3 regions of the Alteromonas sp. BZK5 genome follow, and region 1 is predicted to be linked to each of the others. Evidence: predicted binding sites of a transcription regulator. Region 1 holds the regulator's gene; each other region holds the start of a gene.
What was found. Region 1 encodes sigma-54, which starts transcription at its own class of promoters, with help from an activator protein. Its sites were predicted from a motif close to GTTGGCACGNNNNTNGNNT; they were not measured.
Positions count from the first base shown of each region.

Region 2: the regulator sigma-54 is predicted to act here: its motif matches at 3,952-3,970, upstream of nirB (nitrite reductase large subunit NirB).
Region 3: the regulator sigma-54 is predicted to act here: its motif matches at 1,544-1,562, upstream of fliE (flagellar hook-basal body complex protein FliE).

Region 1 covers NZ_JACSOE010000043.1:2,351-7,719, forward strand. The annotation lists gene lptB (LPS export ABC transporter ATP-binding protein) at 1-546, shown strand, start outside; gene BIZ39_RS13025 (RNA polymerase factor sigma-54) at 620-2,101, shown strand; gene hpf (ribosome hibernation promoting factor) at 2,132-2,419, shown strand; gene ptsN (PTS IIA-like nitrogen regulatory protein PtsN) at 2,433-2,876, shown strand; gene rapZ (RNase adapter RapZ) at 2,961-3,806, shown strand; gene BIZ39_RS13045 (HPr family phosphocarrier protein) at 3,806-4,078, shown strand; gene mgtE (magnesium transporter) at 4,253-5,369, shown strand, end outside.
Region 2 covers NZ_JACSOE010000003.1:97,832-103,200, forward strand. The annotation lists gene BIZ39_RS01925 (nitrate reductase) at 1-731, opposite strand, end outside; gene nirD (nitrite reductase small subunit NirD) at 819-1,190, opposite strand; gene nirB (nitrite reductase large subunit NirB) at 1,227-3,776, opposite strand; gene BIZ39_RS01940 (SulP family inorganic anion transporter) at 4,088-5,369, opposite strand, start outside.
Region 3 covers NZ_JACSOE010000058.1:19,326-24,694, forward strand. The annotation lists gene BIZ39_RS15420 (sensor histidine kinase) at 1-33, shown strand, start outside; gene BIZ39_RS15425 (sigma-54-dependent transcriptional regulator) at 50-1,387, shown strand; gene fliE (flagellar hook-basal body complex protein FliE) at 1,629-1,964, shown strand; gene fliF (flagellar basal-body MS-ring/collar protein FliF) at 1,977-3,671, shown strand; gene fliG (flagellar motor switch protein FliG) at 3,684-4,724, shown strand; gene fliH (flagellar assembly protein FliH) at 4,764-5,369, shown strand, end outside.

The DNA of each region.
Region 1 (5,369 bases):
GAAATCGACAACAATGAGCTAACTCATCAGCCCATGCACGAGCGCGCACGCCGCGGAATTGGCTACCTACCGCAGGAAGCCTCTATTTTCAGAAAGCTCACAGTGCATGAAAATATCATGGCCATTTTGCAAACCCGTAAAGATTTAAATTCACAACAGCAAGAAGAAGAAGCAGATGCGCTACTTGATGAATTTAATATTAACCATATACGTAATAGTACGGGGATGAGTTTGTCAGGGGGCGAACGCCGTCGCGTTGAGATTGCCCGCGCTCTGGCAGCAAAACCGCAATTTATTTTGTTAGACGAACCATTTGCTGGTGTTGATCCAATATCAGTTAATGATATAAAGAAGATAATACAACATCTTCGCGATAGGGGTATTGGAATCCTTATCACGGACCATAACGTACGAGAGACATTGGATGTTTGTGAAAAGGCGTACATTGTGAGTCATGGCGAGCTTATTGCGCAAGGAACGGCGGAACAGGTTTTAAGTAATCAAAAAGTAAGGGATGTATACCTAGGCGAACAATTCAGGCTATAGTTAATGTAACCGAATTGTCATTTTTCAGTTTCGCTCTGGTATATTCAATTTAGAGCATTTAAATAAGACGTAGATGAAACCATCTTTACAGCTAAAATTTAGCCAACAACTTACCATGACACCACAGCTTCAGCAGGCCATTAAACTGCTGCAGCTTTCTACACTTGATCTTCAACAAGAGATCCAAGAAGCGCTCGATTCTAATCCGCTATTAGAAGTTGAAGAAGGTAACGACGAGCCGCAACTAGAAAAGAACAATATCGACAACGATGACAGCGGCTCTGAGGCCACTGCTTCTGCATCTAGTGACACACTAGAAGCCGGCGATGCACTTGAGAAAAACGATCTTCCCGATGAGCTGCCAATCGACAGCACATGGGACGAATACTACTCTGCTTCATCTTCGCCAGCTCCAGGTCCATCCAATGACGACGAGCAAATCTTCCAAGGTGAGACTACTGAAGATATTCAAGAGCACCTTCTTTGGCAAATGCGCCTTACCCATTTCTCGGATACCGATCGCGCAATCGCTACAGCAATCATCGACTCTATTGACGAGTCAGGTTATTTAACCGTTACCCTTGATGATATTTTAGAAGCGGTTAACGATGATGATATGGAAGAGCCGATTGAAATGGACGAAATAGAATGTGTGCTAAAGCGCATTCAGATGTTCGACCCTATTGGTTCTGGCTCACGCTCTCCACAAGAATGTTTGATGGTGCAATTGCGTCAATTTTCAGAAGACACACCGTGGCTTGCTGAAGCGAAGCAACTGATTGAAGAGTACTCTGACTTACTGAGCAGCAAAGACTATCGTACGCTTATGCGTAAAAGCCGATTGAAAGAAGATCAGCTACGCGAGGCAATGCGTTTACTGCAAACCTTGAATCCTCGCCCAGGTAGTGCTTTAGTTACTAAAGAGCCTGAGTACGTTATTCCTGATGTCTCAGTAACCAAGAAAAATGGCCGTTGGGTGGTTGAGCTGAACCCCGACAGTCTGCCTAAGTTAAGCGTAAATCAACAATACGCTGCAATGAGTCGCCGTGCCAAGAATAGTAGCGATTCACAGTTCATCCGCTCACACATGCAAGAGGCTAAGTGGTTCATAAAGAGCCTTGAATCTCGTAACGAAACCTTAATGAAGGTTGCAAACTGCATTGTGCAGCAGCAAATGGGCTTTTTTGAGCACGGCCCGGAAATGATGAAACCAATGGTGCTAAATGATGTCGCAGAAATGGTAGATATGCACGAATCCACTATTTCGCGAGTGACAACGCAAAAGTACATGCATACGCCACGTGGAATCTTCGAATTGAAGTATTTCTTCTCAAGCCACGTTGCAACAGAGTCTGGTGGTGAATGTTCATCTACAGCGATTCGTGCATTGATCAAGAAATTAGTGGCCGCAGAAAAGCCTAGCAAGCCGCTAAGTGATAGCAAGATTGCTTCATTGTTGGCCGAACAAGGCATTAAAGTTGCCCGGCGAACAATAGCAAAGTACCGGGAATCGTTGTCGATCCCGCCGTCGAACCAACGCAAAAGCCTTATTTAATCGGGCTTAATAATATAAGGAAGACGAAATATGCAAATCAACCTTACTGGTCATCATGTCGAAATCACCGACTCTTTGCGTAATTATGTCGATACGAAGTTCAGCAAACTTGAACGTCACTTTGATCACATTTCTAATGTGCATGTCATCCTGAACGTTGAAAAATTAAATCAAAAAGCCGAAGCGACCGTTCATTTAAGTGGCGCTGAAGTATTCGCATCCTCAGAAAATACCGACATGTATGCGGCGATTGACAGCATGGTTGATAAACTCGACCGGCAGGTAATCAAGCATAAGGAAAAACTGAAAAAACATTAGTAGTTAATTAAGCATGGATATACAAGCCATCGTAAGTCTGGACCGCACCGAGTGTGCGGTTCAGTGTAATAGTAAAAAGCGAATTCTTGAGATCATCGCTGATATCGCTGCCAAGCAAAACGAGAACATTGATCAGGCAACGGTACTCAACAGTTTGATGGCTCGAGAGCGTATGGGTAGTACAGGCATAGGCAATGGTATCGCCCTGCCCCACGGACGCCTGCCGGGCCTTGAGAAAGTGATTGCCATTGTTGTAACCAGCACGCCAGCAATCGACTTTGACGCCCTTGACGAGAAACCCGTAGACATCTTTTTTGCTCTACTCGTTCCTGAGGAACAGACCGAAGGACACCTTCAAACGCTGGCCACCGTGGCTGGTAAACTAAGCGACAAAGAAACGATTAAAGCAATACGTCGCGCAACGACAAGCGACGATATTCTATCTGCATTAAGTTAAACATTAAGCGCCTATTAACCGTTTAGTAGGCGCCTAATTCAACAACGCGTATGTGATAAAACCAGAGTATTAGGGAGAAAGTAGGTGAAGCTGATAATAATCAGTGGTCGTTCGGGGTCTGGTAAGTCTGTCGCACTTCGCGCATTGGAAGATTTAGGTTATTACTGTGTTGATAATATCCCGGTAAACTTACTTCCCACCTTAACCCATACAGTTGTTGACGAGTACGATCAGGTTGCGGTAAGTATCGATGTGAGAAACTTACCTAAAAATCCTGACGATTTGGTAGAAATTCTAGACTACCTGCCTTCTTCGTGGTCGATGACCATTGTTTACATTGACGCGAGCGATGATGTACTGGTTAAGCGTTTTAGCGAAACACGTCGTCTTCACCCTCTCGCCAAGCTTAATAAATCGCTTTCAGAAGCCATTAAAGCCGAGTCTGCCCTACTTGCTCCTATTGCTGAGCGCGCAGATTTATATCTAGATACAGATAAGCTTACCATTCACCAACTGGCAGAGTTAATTCGAGAGCGTATCCTGGGTAAGAAAAGCTCACGCCTTGTGCTTGTGTTTGAGTCGTTTGGCTTTAAGCACGGCATTCCTAAAGATGCGGATTACGTTTTTGATGCCCGCTTTTTACCTAACCCCCACTGGGAGCCCGACCTTAAACATCTGACCGGATTAGACGCACCAGTAGAAGTATTTTTGGGGTCGCAGCCTGTAGTGACCAAGTTCATTTGGCAAATTCAGAATTTAATAACGACATGGCTGCCTCATTTAGAACGCAATAACAGAAGTTACGTAACCGTAGCCATTGGCTGTACTGGCGGGCAACACCGTTCGGTTTATATCGCACAGACCCTGTCGAAAACCTTCAGTGAAATACACCCTGATGTTCAAATTCGCCATAGAGAGCTGAATCAGTAATGACTATTCAAAAAACGCTAACTATCGTCAATAAGTTAGGGTTGCATGCGAGAGCGGCGACCCAACTGGTTAAACTGGCTAATCAATTCGACGCTAAAATCATCTTAAAAAAAGGCGATAAAGAAGCAGACGCAAGCAGTGTATTGGGATTAATGATGCTTGAAAGCCATCAAGGTGAACAGGTAGATGTGATTGTGGACGGCAGTGATGCTGTTGATGCACTTGCAGCTATTGAAGAGCTTATTGAGGGCAGATTTAACGAAGACGAATAGTCTTACTTACCCAATCCATTGACCAATTAATCAACACTTAGCGCAGTTATCTTAAAATCCTGCGCAAAACCTACGCAATTATCATGACAGACTCATCATAATTGCGATATTCTACGCCCACTTAGGCTCTATGGCCTGCATTGTTCATCTTTTAGCTTGTAGGAATAACGCCTTATGGCAGAAGCGCTTGTTTCTAAATACGTACAAACTCAGTTACGCGCACTCAACGCTGCGTTGACCAACGGTCAATTCGTATCTGTACGTAAGCTTCTGCTTGAATTACCGCCTTCAGACGTCGCCCACATTCTTGAATCTAGCCCTAGCAGAACCCGTGACGAATTATGGGAGCTCATTGATGGTGACTTTCACGGCGACATTTTAGAAGAACTGTCTGACGATGTTCGAAACGGTATCATTACAAAAATGCTTCCCGCTAATGTGGTTGACGCACTTGAAGAGATGGATACCGATGACTTAGCAGAGACGCTAAGCAGCCTTCCCGAGCCAGTATTGGCCGATATTCTAGATTCGATGGATGCACAAGATCGCGTGCGCGCAGAGCAAGCGCTGTCTTACGGTGAGGAAACCGCTGGTTTCATCATGAACACCGACACCATCACTTTACGTCCAGATGTGACCATTGACGTGGTTCTGCGCTATATCCGCTTAAAAGGTGAGCTACCTGAGAATACGGATACGTTTTACGTGGTAAACCGAACTGACAACCTTGTTGGTATTGTTCCGGTTACCCGTTTACTCACCGCAGATACCGACGATAAAGTGTCTGACGTTATGGATGAGGAATCTGAAGCGATTCCTGTGAATATGCCAGACGATGAAGTCGCAAGCCTGTTCGAGCGATACAATTGGCTTTCAGCACCTGTTGTAGATGAAAACCATCGCTTAGTGGGCCGAATTACCATTGATGACGTGGTTGATATTATTCGTGAGGACGCCGAGCACTCGATGATGAGTATGGCGGGTCTTGATGATGACGAAGATACCTTTGCACCCGTTATGCAAAGTACCAAACGACGCTCGGTGTGGCTGGCGGTAAACTTAGTGACGGCGCTAATGGCTGCGATGGTGAGTGATCTATTTGAAGCAACGCTGAGCCAACTGGCTGTGTTAGCTATTTTAAATACCATTGTCCCTAGTATGGGCGGTGTAGCGGGTAATCAGACGCTAACGCTAGTTATTCGCGGTATGGCATTAGGCCATGTTAACGCGAGTAACTCACGATGGCTTATCAGTAAAGAAATATCCATCGGCTTTTTAAACGGTGCCATTT
Region 2 (5,369 bases), on a different contig from region 1:
GCGTTTGCATAGCTGAGTAAACCGTTAAATAGCGCTACGTCGCTACCCGGTTTTATAGGAAGGTGTAAATCGGCAATGGTACAGGTTTCGGTTTTGCGTGGGTCAACAACAATGACCTTCATATTCGGATTTTTCAGCTTTGCTCGCTGAATGCGTTGAAAAAGCACTGGGTGCGCCCACGCCGTATTACTCCCGGTGATCACCAGTAAATCTGTACATTCCAAATCGGTGTAATCGCAAGGCACCACATCTTCACCGAACGCACGCTTGTACGCGGCAACGGCTGATGACATACATAGGCGTGAATTCGTATCGATATTGGCACTGCCGATGAAACCTTTCATAAGCTTATTGGCAATGTAATAGTCTTCGGTGAGAAGCTGACCTGATACATAAAAAGCAACGGCATCCGCGCCATACTGCGCAATGGTAGAGGTGATCTTATCCGCAATCACATCGGTGGCCGTGTCCCAATCCACCGATTGACCTGCCATGGTTGGGTGAAGCAAACGTCCGTTTACGTCGTTTGTTTCAAGCAGGTTTGTTCCTTTAACACACAATCTTCCATAATTGGCGGGATGCTCTGGCGTGCCTTTAACAGTGTCCAGGGTTATGGCACGCGGGCTTACGTTGCAACTGATATCTACACCACACCCTACGCCGCAGTATGGGCATGTTGTTTGTCTTAATTGTTCAGACATCATGTCGGGTTGTCGTGTAGGCATATTCATTTCATTACCTTTTTCGGTTTAACAGCTTTTGAATGCATTTTGCTAAAAGGCTTTTTTCATGTGGGCGTTCAAATAAAGGCAGTTTGCTTAAACGCCGACGAAAACCTTTTCGCCCTCTACCTTCACAGCGTAAGCCGTGACGGAAACATCGTCGTGTTCTTTACACAGCCCGGTTTCTAAAAAGTAATGCTCTTTGTATAGAGGCGAAGCAACAACAGGCGCACCGCCTATCGACCCTAGAAGCCCGCGATAGAGTACGTTTGCTTTACCAATAGGGTCGTAGTTACTAATGGCGAAAACCTGGGTTTCGCCGTTTATCTTCAAACTGAAAATTGCCACTTGCTGTGAGTCGACAAGGGCGCAAACCCCACTGTTTGTCACTAAGTCGTTCGTCTCACAAATATAGTGCCATTGCACTTGCTGTGGTTCTGACGCCATTACATTTTGCGCTGCTGACATAATTTGATTCTCCTAACAGGGTTGATAAGCCAGTGGCTATACCATAGAGACAGGAATGAACTGATTTTTACCTGCTACTTTTTCAGCTTCAGTAGCTGGGCGAACCTGGCCTCGCTCTGAAACAAACTGAATATTGGTGTCGCTAGCATTGCTGTTTACGAATTGACGGAAACGCTTGCGCGACTCAGGGTTTTCAATGGTGGTTTTCCATTCGCACTGATAAGCATCAACCACAGCATCCATCTGTGCTTCAAGCTCACTATTAATGCCAAGAGCATCGTTTATCACAACGTCTTGCAAGTAAGCTAACCCACCTTCTAAGTTGTCCATCCACACCGATGTGCGCTGTAGGCGATCAGCCGTTTTCACATAAAACATCAGCACGCGGTCGATGTACTTTATAAGGGTTTCGGTATCTAGATCGGTGGCAAACAGGTCTGCATGTCGAGGCTTCATGCCGCCATTCCCGCAAACATACAGGTTCCAGCCTTGCTCGGTAGCAATAACACCAATGTCTTTACTTTGGGCTTCTGCGCACTCACGGGTACACCCCGAAACGGCAAATTTAATTTTGTGCGGTGCACGTAAGCCTTTGTAACGATTCTCTAAGTCAATGGCAGTGCCAACAGAATCCTGTACACCGTAGCGGCACCATGTGCTGCCCACACACGATTTCACGGTACGCAGTGCCTTCGCGTAAGCATGGCCGGTTTCAAAACCACCAGCGACCAGTTTTTCCCAGATATCCGGTAAGTGCTCTACGCGCGCTCCAAATAAATCAATGCGCTGACCACCCGTGATCTTGGTGTACAGGTTGTATTCTTTTGCCACTTCGCCGAGCAGAATCAACTTCTCAGGCGTTATTTCGCCACCAGGTACACGCGGTACAACCGAGTACGTGCCATCTTTTTGCATGTTGCCAAGGTAGATATCGTTGGTGTCTTGCAGAGGAAGATGTGAAGCCTTAAGAATGTAGTCGTTATACACCGAAGCTAAAATTGAGCCGACAGCGGGCTTACAAATTTCACACCCTAGACCTTCACCATGCTGCTCTAGTAGCTCGTCAAAGGTGCGAATGCCGTTTACCTTAACAATGTGAAATAGCTCTTGTCGGGTATGGTTGAAGTGCTCACAAATGGCTTTTGATACTTCCACACCGCGCTTTTCAAGTTCGCTATCCACAACATTTTTAAGTAAGGCAGCACAGCCTCCACAACCTGTACTGGCCTTAGTTTCACCTTTTACATCACCAACGCTACAACAGCCGCCTTCAATGGCTGAAACTATGTCGCCCTTAGTCACATTTAAGCATGAACAAATAGACGCGGTGTCTGGTAGTGCATCGGCACCTAACGCCGGTGCGGCATCGGATGAGGGCAGAATTAGGCTTTCTGGGTGTTCAGGTAATTCAATATTATTAAGTGCATACTGTAAGAGCGTGTCGTAGTCGCTGGTATCGCCAACGAGCACAGCACCAAGCACGTACTTTTGCTCGCTATCTACCACCAGCTTTTTATACACGCCCTCGGGCTGATTTAAGTACGTGTAGCTAAGCGCTCCGTCTGTGCGTTCATGGGCATCGCCAATTGAGCCCACTTCTACGCCCATTAGCTTGAGTTTAGTGCTCATATCTGCGCCAGCGAACTCGGCATCGCCACCTGTAATATGACTTACGGCCGTGCGTGCCATGGTGTAGCCAGGTGCAACAAGACCAAAGATTTTGTTATCCCACAGCGCACATTCACCCACAGCGTAAATGTTTGGGTCAGACGTCACGCAATGGTTATCAATGACAATACCGCCGCGCTCACCCAGTGTTAGCGCTGACTTTCTGCCAAGCTGATCGGAAGGTCGAATACCGGCAGAGAATAAAATCATGTCAGTTTCTAGTGCAGTGCCGTCAGCAAACACCATTTTATAGCGGCAGGTATCACCAGCCTCGATAGTTTGGGTGGCCTTTTGGGTGTGAACCATTACGCCCAATGCTTCGATTTTATCTTTAAGCACGTTACCACCAGCTTGGTCTAGCTGTACCGCCATAAGCTGCGGGGCAAACTCTACCACGTGGGTGTCTAGACCGGCTTGTTTTAGTGCGTTAGCGGCTTCTAAACCTAGAAGACCGCCGCCAACGACAACCCCTACTTTGCTCACCGCTGCTGACGCTTCAATAGCAAGTAGATCGTCTATAGTACGGTACACCAAGCAATGCTCTTGATCGTTGCCAGGAATGGGTGGCACAAATGGGTAAGAGCCCGTAGCTAACACAAGCTTATCGTAGCTAAACACCTGCCCTTCCGACGTCGTCACTTTATTATTGTCACGGTCTATATCGGTAACCAAGGCATTGGTAACTACGTTTACGCCCCACTCGGCGTACTGAGCGGGAGTAGTAAGCGCTAAGTCATCAGCACTCGCGCCGCTAAAAAAAGACGACAGATAAACGCGGTCGTACGCAAGGCGTGACTCGCCGCATAAAACGGTTATTTCTACATTGGCATCGCTTTGGTGAAGCTGCTCAACAAAATGATGCCCCACCATGCCGTTGCCTACGACGACAATTTGCGGTTTTGAGTCCAATGAAGTCATGGTATTCCCCTTTTTTCGGGACAAAAAAAAGCCCGCTTCAACTTTCGTTGATGCGGGCTTCGTTGCCTATTTTGCCAACGGTTTAGGTCGGCTAACACATTTTACGGAGTGTTATAAATCACACAATTTTCAGCGATTGACACAAATCACCAAAACACACTTTACGTTTATAGCTATCCAAGTTCAGTGCCAAAACCGTAAATAATTGTTTTTATTTGATTTACTACAAAATAAGCATTATTCAGACTTCACAACTGCACCAAACAAACGCAAAACTGTGTTTACTTGGTGCATTAAGGCTATCAAATAACTTAGGCCAGCTTATCCGTCGCTACGCGGTAGCGAGGGTCTTCAACCACGTTAATTTCAACAAACTTATCGGCCTTGCGAAGCAGTGAGCGACATTCATCACTGATATGGCGAATGTGTAGCTTTTTACCCTGCTCTTCGTATTTGTCAGCAAGGGTATCTAGCGCATCGATACCTGATGAATCCCAAATGCGAGAGTCTTTAAAGTCAATAACTACATCATTAGGGTCGTTGGCGATATCAAACAGGTCTTTGAAATGCGATACCGAGCCAAAGAACAGCGGGCCGTCTAGCTCATAGACTTTCCAACCGTCGTTATCGATATGGGATCTCGCTTCAATATGACGAGCGTGTTTCCATGCAAACACCAGTGCTGAAACGATAACACCCACCACAACCGCAATAGCCAGATCAGCGATAACGGTAACGCCTGTTACTAGGAAAAGTACGAACGCATCTTCTTTGTTTACGCCGCGAATAATTCTGAATGACGCCCACTCAAATGTAGCGATAACCACCACGAACATAACGCCAACAAGGGCAGCGAGAGGAATCATTTCAATTAGCGGAGCAGCAAATAGAATAAAGCCTAATAATACAACCGCCGCGGTGATACCAGACAAGCGGCCACGGCCACCAGAGTTAATATTAATCATACTTTGACCAATCATGGCGCAACCGCCCATACCGCCAAAGAAACCGTTTACGGTATTTGCAACGCCTTGGCCAACGCACTCTTTGTTGCCGCGCCCGCGGGTATCTGTCATTTCGTCAATTAATGAAAGAGTAAGAAGCGACTCAATTAGACCAACCAAGCAAAGAATGACTGAGGTAGGCAAAATGATCATGAAGGTTTCCCAGGTGAACGGCACCATAGGAATAGCAAAGCTAGGAAGTTCACCCGCTAGCGTCGCGGTGTCGCGCTGGTCAGCTGGTAGCAAATCGCGAACAAAGTCGATTACAGTGCGCGCTTCAAGGTCAAGACCGTGTACTAACAAGGTTACCGTAACAATCGCTACAAGCGACGCCGGTACAGCTTTGGTTAGCTTTGGCAATAAATAGATAATGGCCATGGTTAGCGCCACAAGCCCTAACATCCAATATAACAGCGTACCTTCCATCCACTGTAATTCACCGGCTGCGTTGGTCACTTTGAACTGGCCTAATTGCGCCAAGAAAATAACAATTGCCAAACCATTTACGAAGCCTAGCATTACCGGATATGGGACCAGACGTATAAACTTTCCGAGCTTGAAAATACCGCACATTATTTGCAGTAAACCA
Region 3 (5,369 bases), on a different contig from region 1:
CAATCTTCACAAACATTGACTCATGTTGCGTAGGTCATAGGAGAGAATAATGTCTAAAACTACCATTTTAATTGTTGAAGATGACGCAGGATTACGCGAAGCACTCCTAGACACCCTTCTGTTAGGTAACTATGAGGTTGTTGCCGCTGACTGTGCTGAAGAAGCGTTGATGGTGCTGTCTTCGCGCTCCGTCGATTTAGTGGTAAGCGATATTCAAATGGGCGAAATGAGCGGTTTAACGCTACTTAAAAGTATCAAAACTAAGTACCCCAATATGCCTGTGCTATTGATGACAGCCTATGCCACTATTGATGATGCCGTGCAGGCAATGCGCGATGGCGCTACAGACTATCTATCAAAACCGTTTGCCCCAGAAGTACTGCTTAATTTAGTGGGACGCTACGCGCCGGCTCAAAAAATAGAGTCTCGCACGCCTATTGTTGCTGACCCTTCAAGCTTGAAGTTACTTGAGCTTTCTCGCAAAGTCGCGAAGTCCGACGCCACTGTGATGGTAATGGGACCAAGCGGTTCGGGTAAAGAAGTGCTGTCTCGCTATATTCACGATCAGTCGCCGCGAAGTGATGCGCCATTTGTCGCCATCAACTGTGCAGCCATACCAGAGAACATGCTAGAAGCGACCTTGTTTGGTTACGAAAAAGGTGCGTTCACCGGCGCAATCCAAGCGTGCCCGGGTAAATTTGAACAAGCCCAAGACGGTACGCTGTTACTTGATGAAATAACCGAGATGGATTTGGCGCTTCAAGCTAAACTGCTACGCGTGTTACAAGAGCGCGAAGTAGAGCGTCTTGGCGGACGTAAAACCGTTAAGCTCAACGTCCGTGTTATTGCTACAAGTAACCGAGATTTGAGAAAAGCAGTAGATGCGGGAGAGTTCAGAGAAGATTTGTACTACCGCTTAAATGTATTCCCTATTGAGTGGCGCCCGCTATCGGAACGTCCGGGTGATATTGTCCCGCTCGCCGAACATCTGGTTCAGCGTCACGCTAGTTCTCAAGGGCTGGGTACTATCAGGTTAAGCGCAGCAGCACGCAATAAGCTGTCGCAATACAGCTGGCCAGGGAACGTTCGCGAACTAGAAAACGTGGTTCAACGGGCGCTTATTTTATGTGAACACAATGAAATCGACGCCAGCGATTTAATGATTGACGAAGACATGACGGCACCTGTTGAAACACTGCAAGAGCATGTTGAAGAAAATAGGTTAGGGTCTGAGCTGCGCTACCAAGAACACCAAATTATCCTCGATACATTGGTGTCGTGTAACGGCAAGCGTAAAGATGTGGCAGAAAAGCTCGGCATTAGTCCAAGAACCCTTCGTTACAAATTAGCGCGCATGCGCGAAGACGGTATTGAAGTGCCCGCATAAGGTCGCTTTCTACACTTTCGGTTTCCTCGTCCTTATCCGTCGCCTCTGTAGTAAAGAAGGCGGCGGTTTTTTGTTGCTCACACTAAGTCAAACGCCATAAATTTGGCTAACCCTCTCCCTTTTAATGTATCCTGTTGATATATATGGCTTTTTAAAGTTGGCAAGCCCTTTGCTAAATCCCCTCTATACATAAGTTATACGCCGATGTTCAGGCGGTCTCGAAAAAGCACTAGGAGTGGTTATGGACGTTAAAGCCAATAGTTTGTATCAAGAAATGCAGAACATGATTGGGCAAACTCGTCTTCAAGTTAATGAGCCTCAACAGCAGCCGCTTAGTGAAGTTAATAGCTCGGCAAGTGATTTCTCGACCATGCTAAAGAATGCGGTAGATGGTGTAAACGGCATGCAGCTCGAATCTAAAGACGCGCAGCAGCGTTTTGAAATGGGCGACCCTAACTTAAGCCTAGCTCAAGTTATGCTGACGAAAGAAAAGGCGGGCATTGCTTTTGAAGCCACTGTTCAAGTGCGTAACAAAGTACTTGAAGCCTATAAAACAATAATGAATATGCCGGTGTAGGTGGAGTAGGTTATGGCTGAAGCTACAGGTACAAACCTTACGGTTCCTGATCAAAGTCAAGCAGTGGACAATGAGCCAGAAAACAAATCTGGTTTTATGGACACTTTAGGTAGCGCAGATATGATGCGCCAAATGGCCCTTGTGGTTGTTTTGGTAATCTGCGTCGCCATCGCTATTTTTATTCTTATCTGGTCGCAAGAACCTGATTACCGTCCACTTGCGAAAATGGAAACCCAAGAGCTTATTGAAACCCTCGATTATATGGATGCAAACCAAATCGACTATAAGCTTGAAGGCAATATTGTTTACGTAAGAAGTGACGAATTCCAAAACATCCGTTTAGGCATGACCCGCCAAGGGTTAACAAAGGCCTCTGATGCCGGTACCGATATCATTATGCAGGATATGGGATTTGGTGTAAGTCAGCGTGTTGAGATGGAACGTCTAAAACACGCGCGAGAGCAACAAATCGCGGCTACCATCGAAGATATCGCAAGCATTCAAAAAGCCCGTGTCTTGTTAGCTATGCCTAAAGAGAACGTATTTGCGCGAAGAGAGAAGAAAGCGTCGGCAACCGTTGTGCTAACGGCTAAGCGCGGTGCCGTTATTGCAGGTGAAGAGGTTGATGCTGTTGTCGATATTGTGGCGTCTGCAGTGCAAAACATGGAGCCGTCTAAGGTAACCGTAACAGACAGCAATGGTCGTCTGCTTAACTCAGGCTCTCAAGATTCTATGAGTGCTCGTGCCAGAAAAGAATACGAGATTGAGCGCCAGCGTGAGCAAGAGTACTTAGAAAAAATTGACGCGATACTGATTCCAGTATTGGGCATAGGTAACTACACAGCGCAAGCTGACGTTACTATGGACTTTACTGCAATGGAACAAACACAGCGAAGCTACAACCCAGATTTACCTGCAGTTCGCAGCGAAATGATCATGGAAGAAAATAGCGTAGGTGGCGGTGTTGGCGGTATTCCGGGGGCATTATCAAATCAGCCTCCGTTAGATTCTAATATTCCTGAAAATGCCGTGGGCGGTAGTCAGCAAACTATGCCTGGCCGCACAGCGAAAGAATCAACACGCAACTATGAACTTGATACCACTATCAGTCATACCAAGAAACAGACAGGGGTTATCCGCAGATTGAGCGTGTCTGTCGCGGTTGACTATACCCAAGTCGCGGGTGAAGACGGTGCGATGACACCAACACCGCGTAAACAAGAAGAGATTCTGAACATTCGTCGCCTTTTACAGGGAGGCATCGGCTTTGACGTTACCCGCGGTGATTCGTTAGAAGTAGTAAGCGTTCCCTTTACTCGGATGGACGCAGGCGAAATTGAAGATGCGCCTCTCTGGGAACAGCCTGGGTTCCTACCAATTCTTAAACTAGTTGTTGGCGGTTTGGTTATAATAGTACTTATCATCTTTGTAATTCGACCTATGCTGCGTCGTCTTATCAACCCAGATGAGTCGAACGACGCCGATGAATTTGATGCAGATGAAGGCTTAGACTTAGGCGATGACACTATTAGCATGTTAACGTCTGACTTTGACGAAGGGCAGGTGGGCTTTGCGCCTGATGGCTCACTTATGTTGCCTGACTTGCACAAAGATGAAGATGTACTTAAAGCTGTACGCGCTCTAGTAGCCAATGAACCTGAATTATCAGCCCAAGTTGTGAAGGGCTGGTTAATGCAAGACGAGTAGTGAGATAAGATTATGGCTGAAGAACTTGCCAATGTTGAAGAACCGTCATATGACGTCAGTAAATTAGAAGGCGTAGAAAAAGCGGCCATCTTATTGTTGAGCTTGTCAGAAGAAGATGCGGCGCAGATATTAAAACACTTAGAGCCTAAACAGGTACAAAAACTGGGTACTGAAATGGCCAAAGTGGACGATATGACCCAGTCCAAAATTACGTCGGTTCATAAGCATTTCATCGAAGAGATTCAAAACTACAGCACCATTGGTTTCCAAAGCCAAGACTTCGTAAAACGTGCATTAACGGCTGCACTAGGTGAAGATAAGGCGGCAAACCTTATCGACCAGATCCTTATGGGTAGCGGCGCTAAAGGCCTTGACTCTCTCAAGTGGATGGACTCTAAGCAGGTAGCCAGCATTATTCGTAACGAGCACCCACAGATTCAAACTATCGTCTTGTCTTATTTAGAGCCTGAACAAAGTGCAGAGATTTTGGCGCAGTTCCCGGAAAAGGTTCGACTCGACTTGCTAATGCGTATCGCAAACCTAGAAGAAGTTCAGCCAGCTGCACTACAAGAACTAAACGAAATCATGGAGAAACAGTTTGCAGGTCAAGCGGGTACACAAGCAGCCAAAATGGGCGGCTTGAAGTCTGCAGCGAACATCATGAACTATCTAGATACTGCGATAGAAGGCCAGTTGATGGATGCTATTCGCGAGCAAGACGAAGAAATGAGTCAGCAAATCCAAGACCTGATGTTTGTATTCGACAACTTAGTCGATGTAGACGACAAGGGTATTCAGGCCATACTGCGCGAAGTACAGCAAGACGCGCTGCTTAAGGCTATTAAAGGTGCTGACGAAGAGCTTAAAGACAAAATTATGCGCAACATGTCTAAGCGTGCTGCTGAAATGCTTAATGATGACTTGGAAGCGCTTGGTCCTGTGCGAATTAGTGAAGTAGAAACAGCGCAGAAAGAGATCCTTTCTGTTGCCCGTCGACTTTCTGACTCTGGTGAAATCATGCTTGGTGGTGGCGGTGGCGAAGAGTTCTTATAAGAACGCTAATCCCGTCACTTATTTAGCCTAGGTAAACATATGACTGCCAAAAAAAGTTTCAGCGAAAACGAAGTAAATGAAGCTAAAAAATGGGACCTACCTTTCGTTGACGACCCTACTGCCCCACGAGAGAACGAGCCGACCAACGCGCTTAACAAACGTTCTGACTGGAAGTACGAGCCGCCTGAAGTTGAGGAAGAGATTAAGCCCCCCACTGCTGAAGAAATAGAAGCCATACGTCAGGCTGCCTATGATGAAGGCTATCAGGAAGGCAAACAGCTAGGTTTTGAGGAAGGCAAAGCAGAAGGTCTTGAAGCTGGTTTACTTGAAGGTAAAGAGCAGGGGCATAGCGAAGGCCTTGAGCAAGGAGTAGAAGAAGGCCGTCAGCAAATGACAGCACAAGCTGAAGTGTGGCGAATGCTTGCTGAAAAATTTCACGACCCACTTTCGCAAGCCAATGATGAAACCCGAGATCAATTGGTAAAACTTGCCGTAACCCTTGCAAAAGCAGTTATCAAAACAGAGGTAAGCACTAACCAACAGGTTATAGTGCAGGCGTTAAGTGAAGGTATTAAGGCGCTACCAATTAATCAAGCTGACTATCAAATTCATATGAATCCTGAAGATATTGAATTGGTAAAAGCG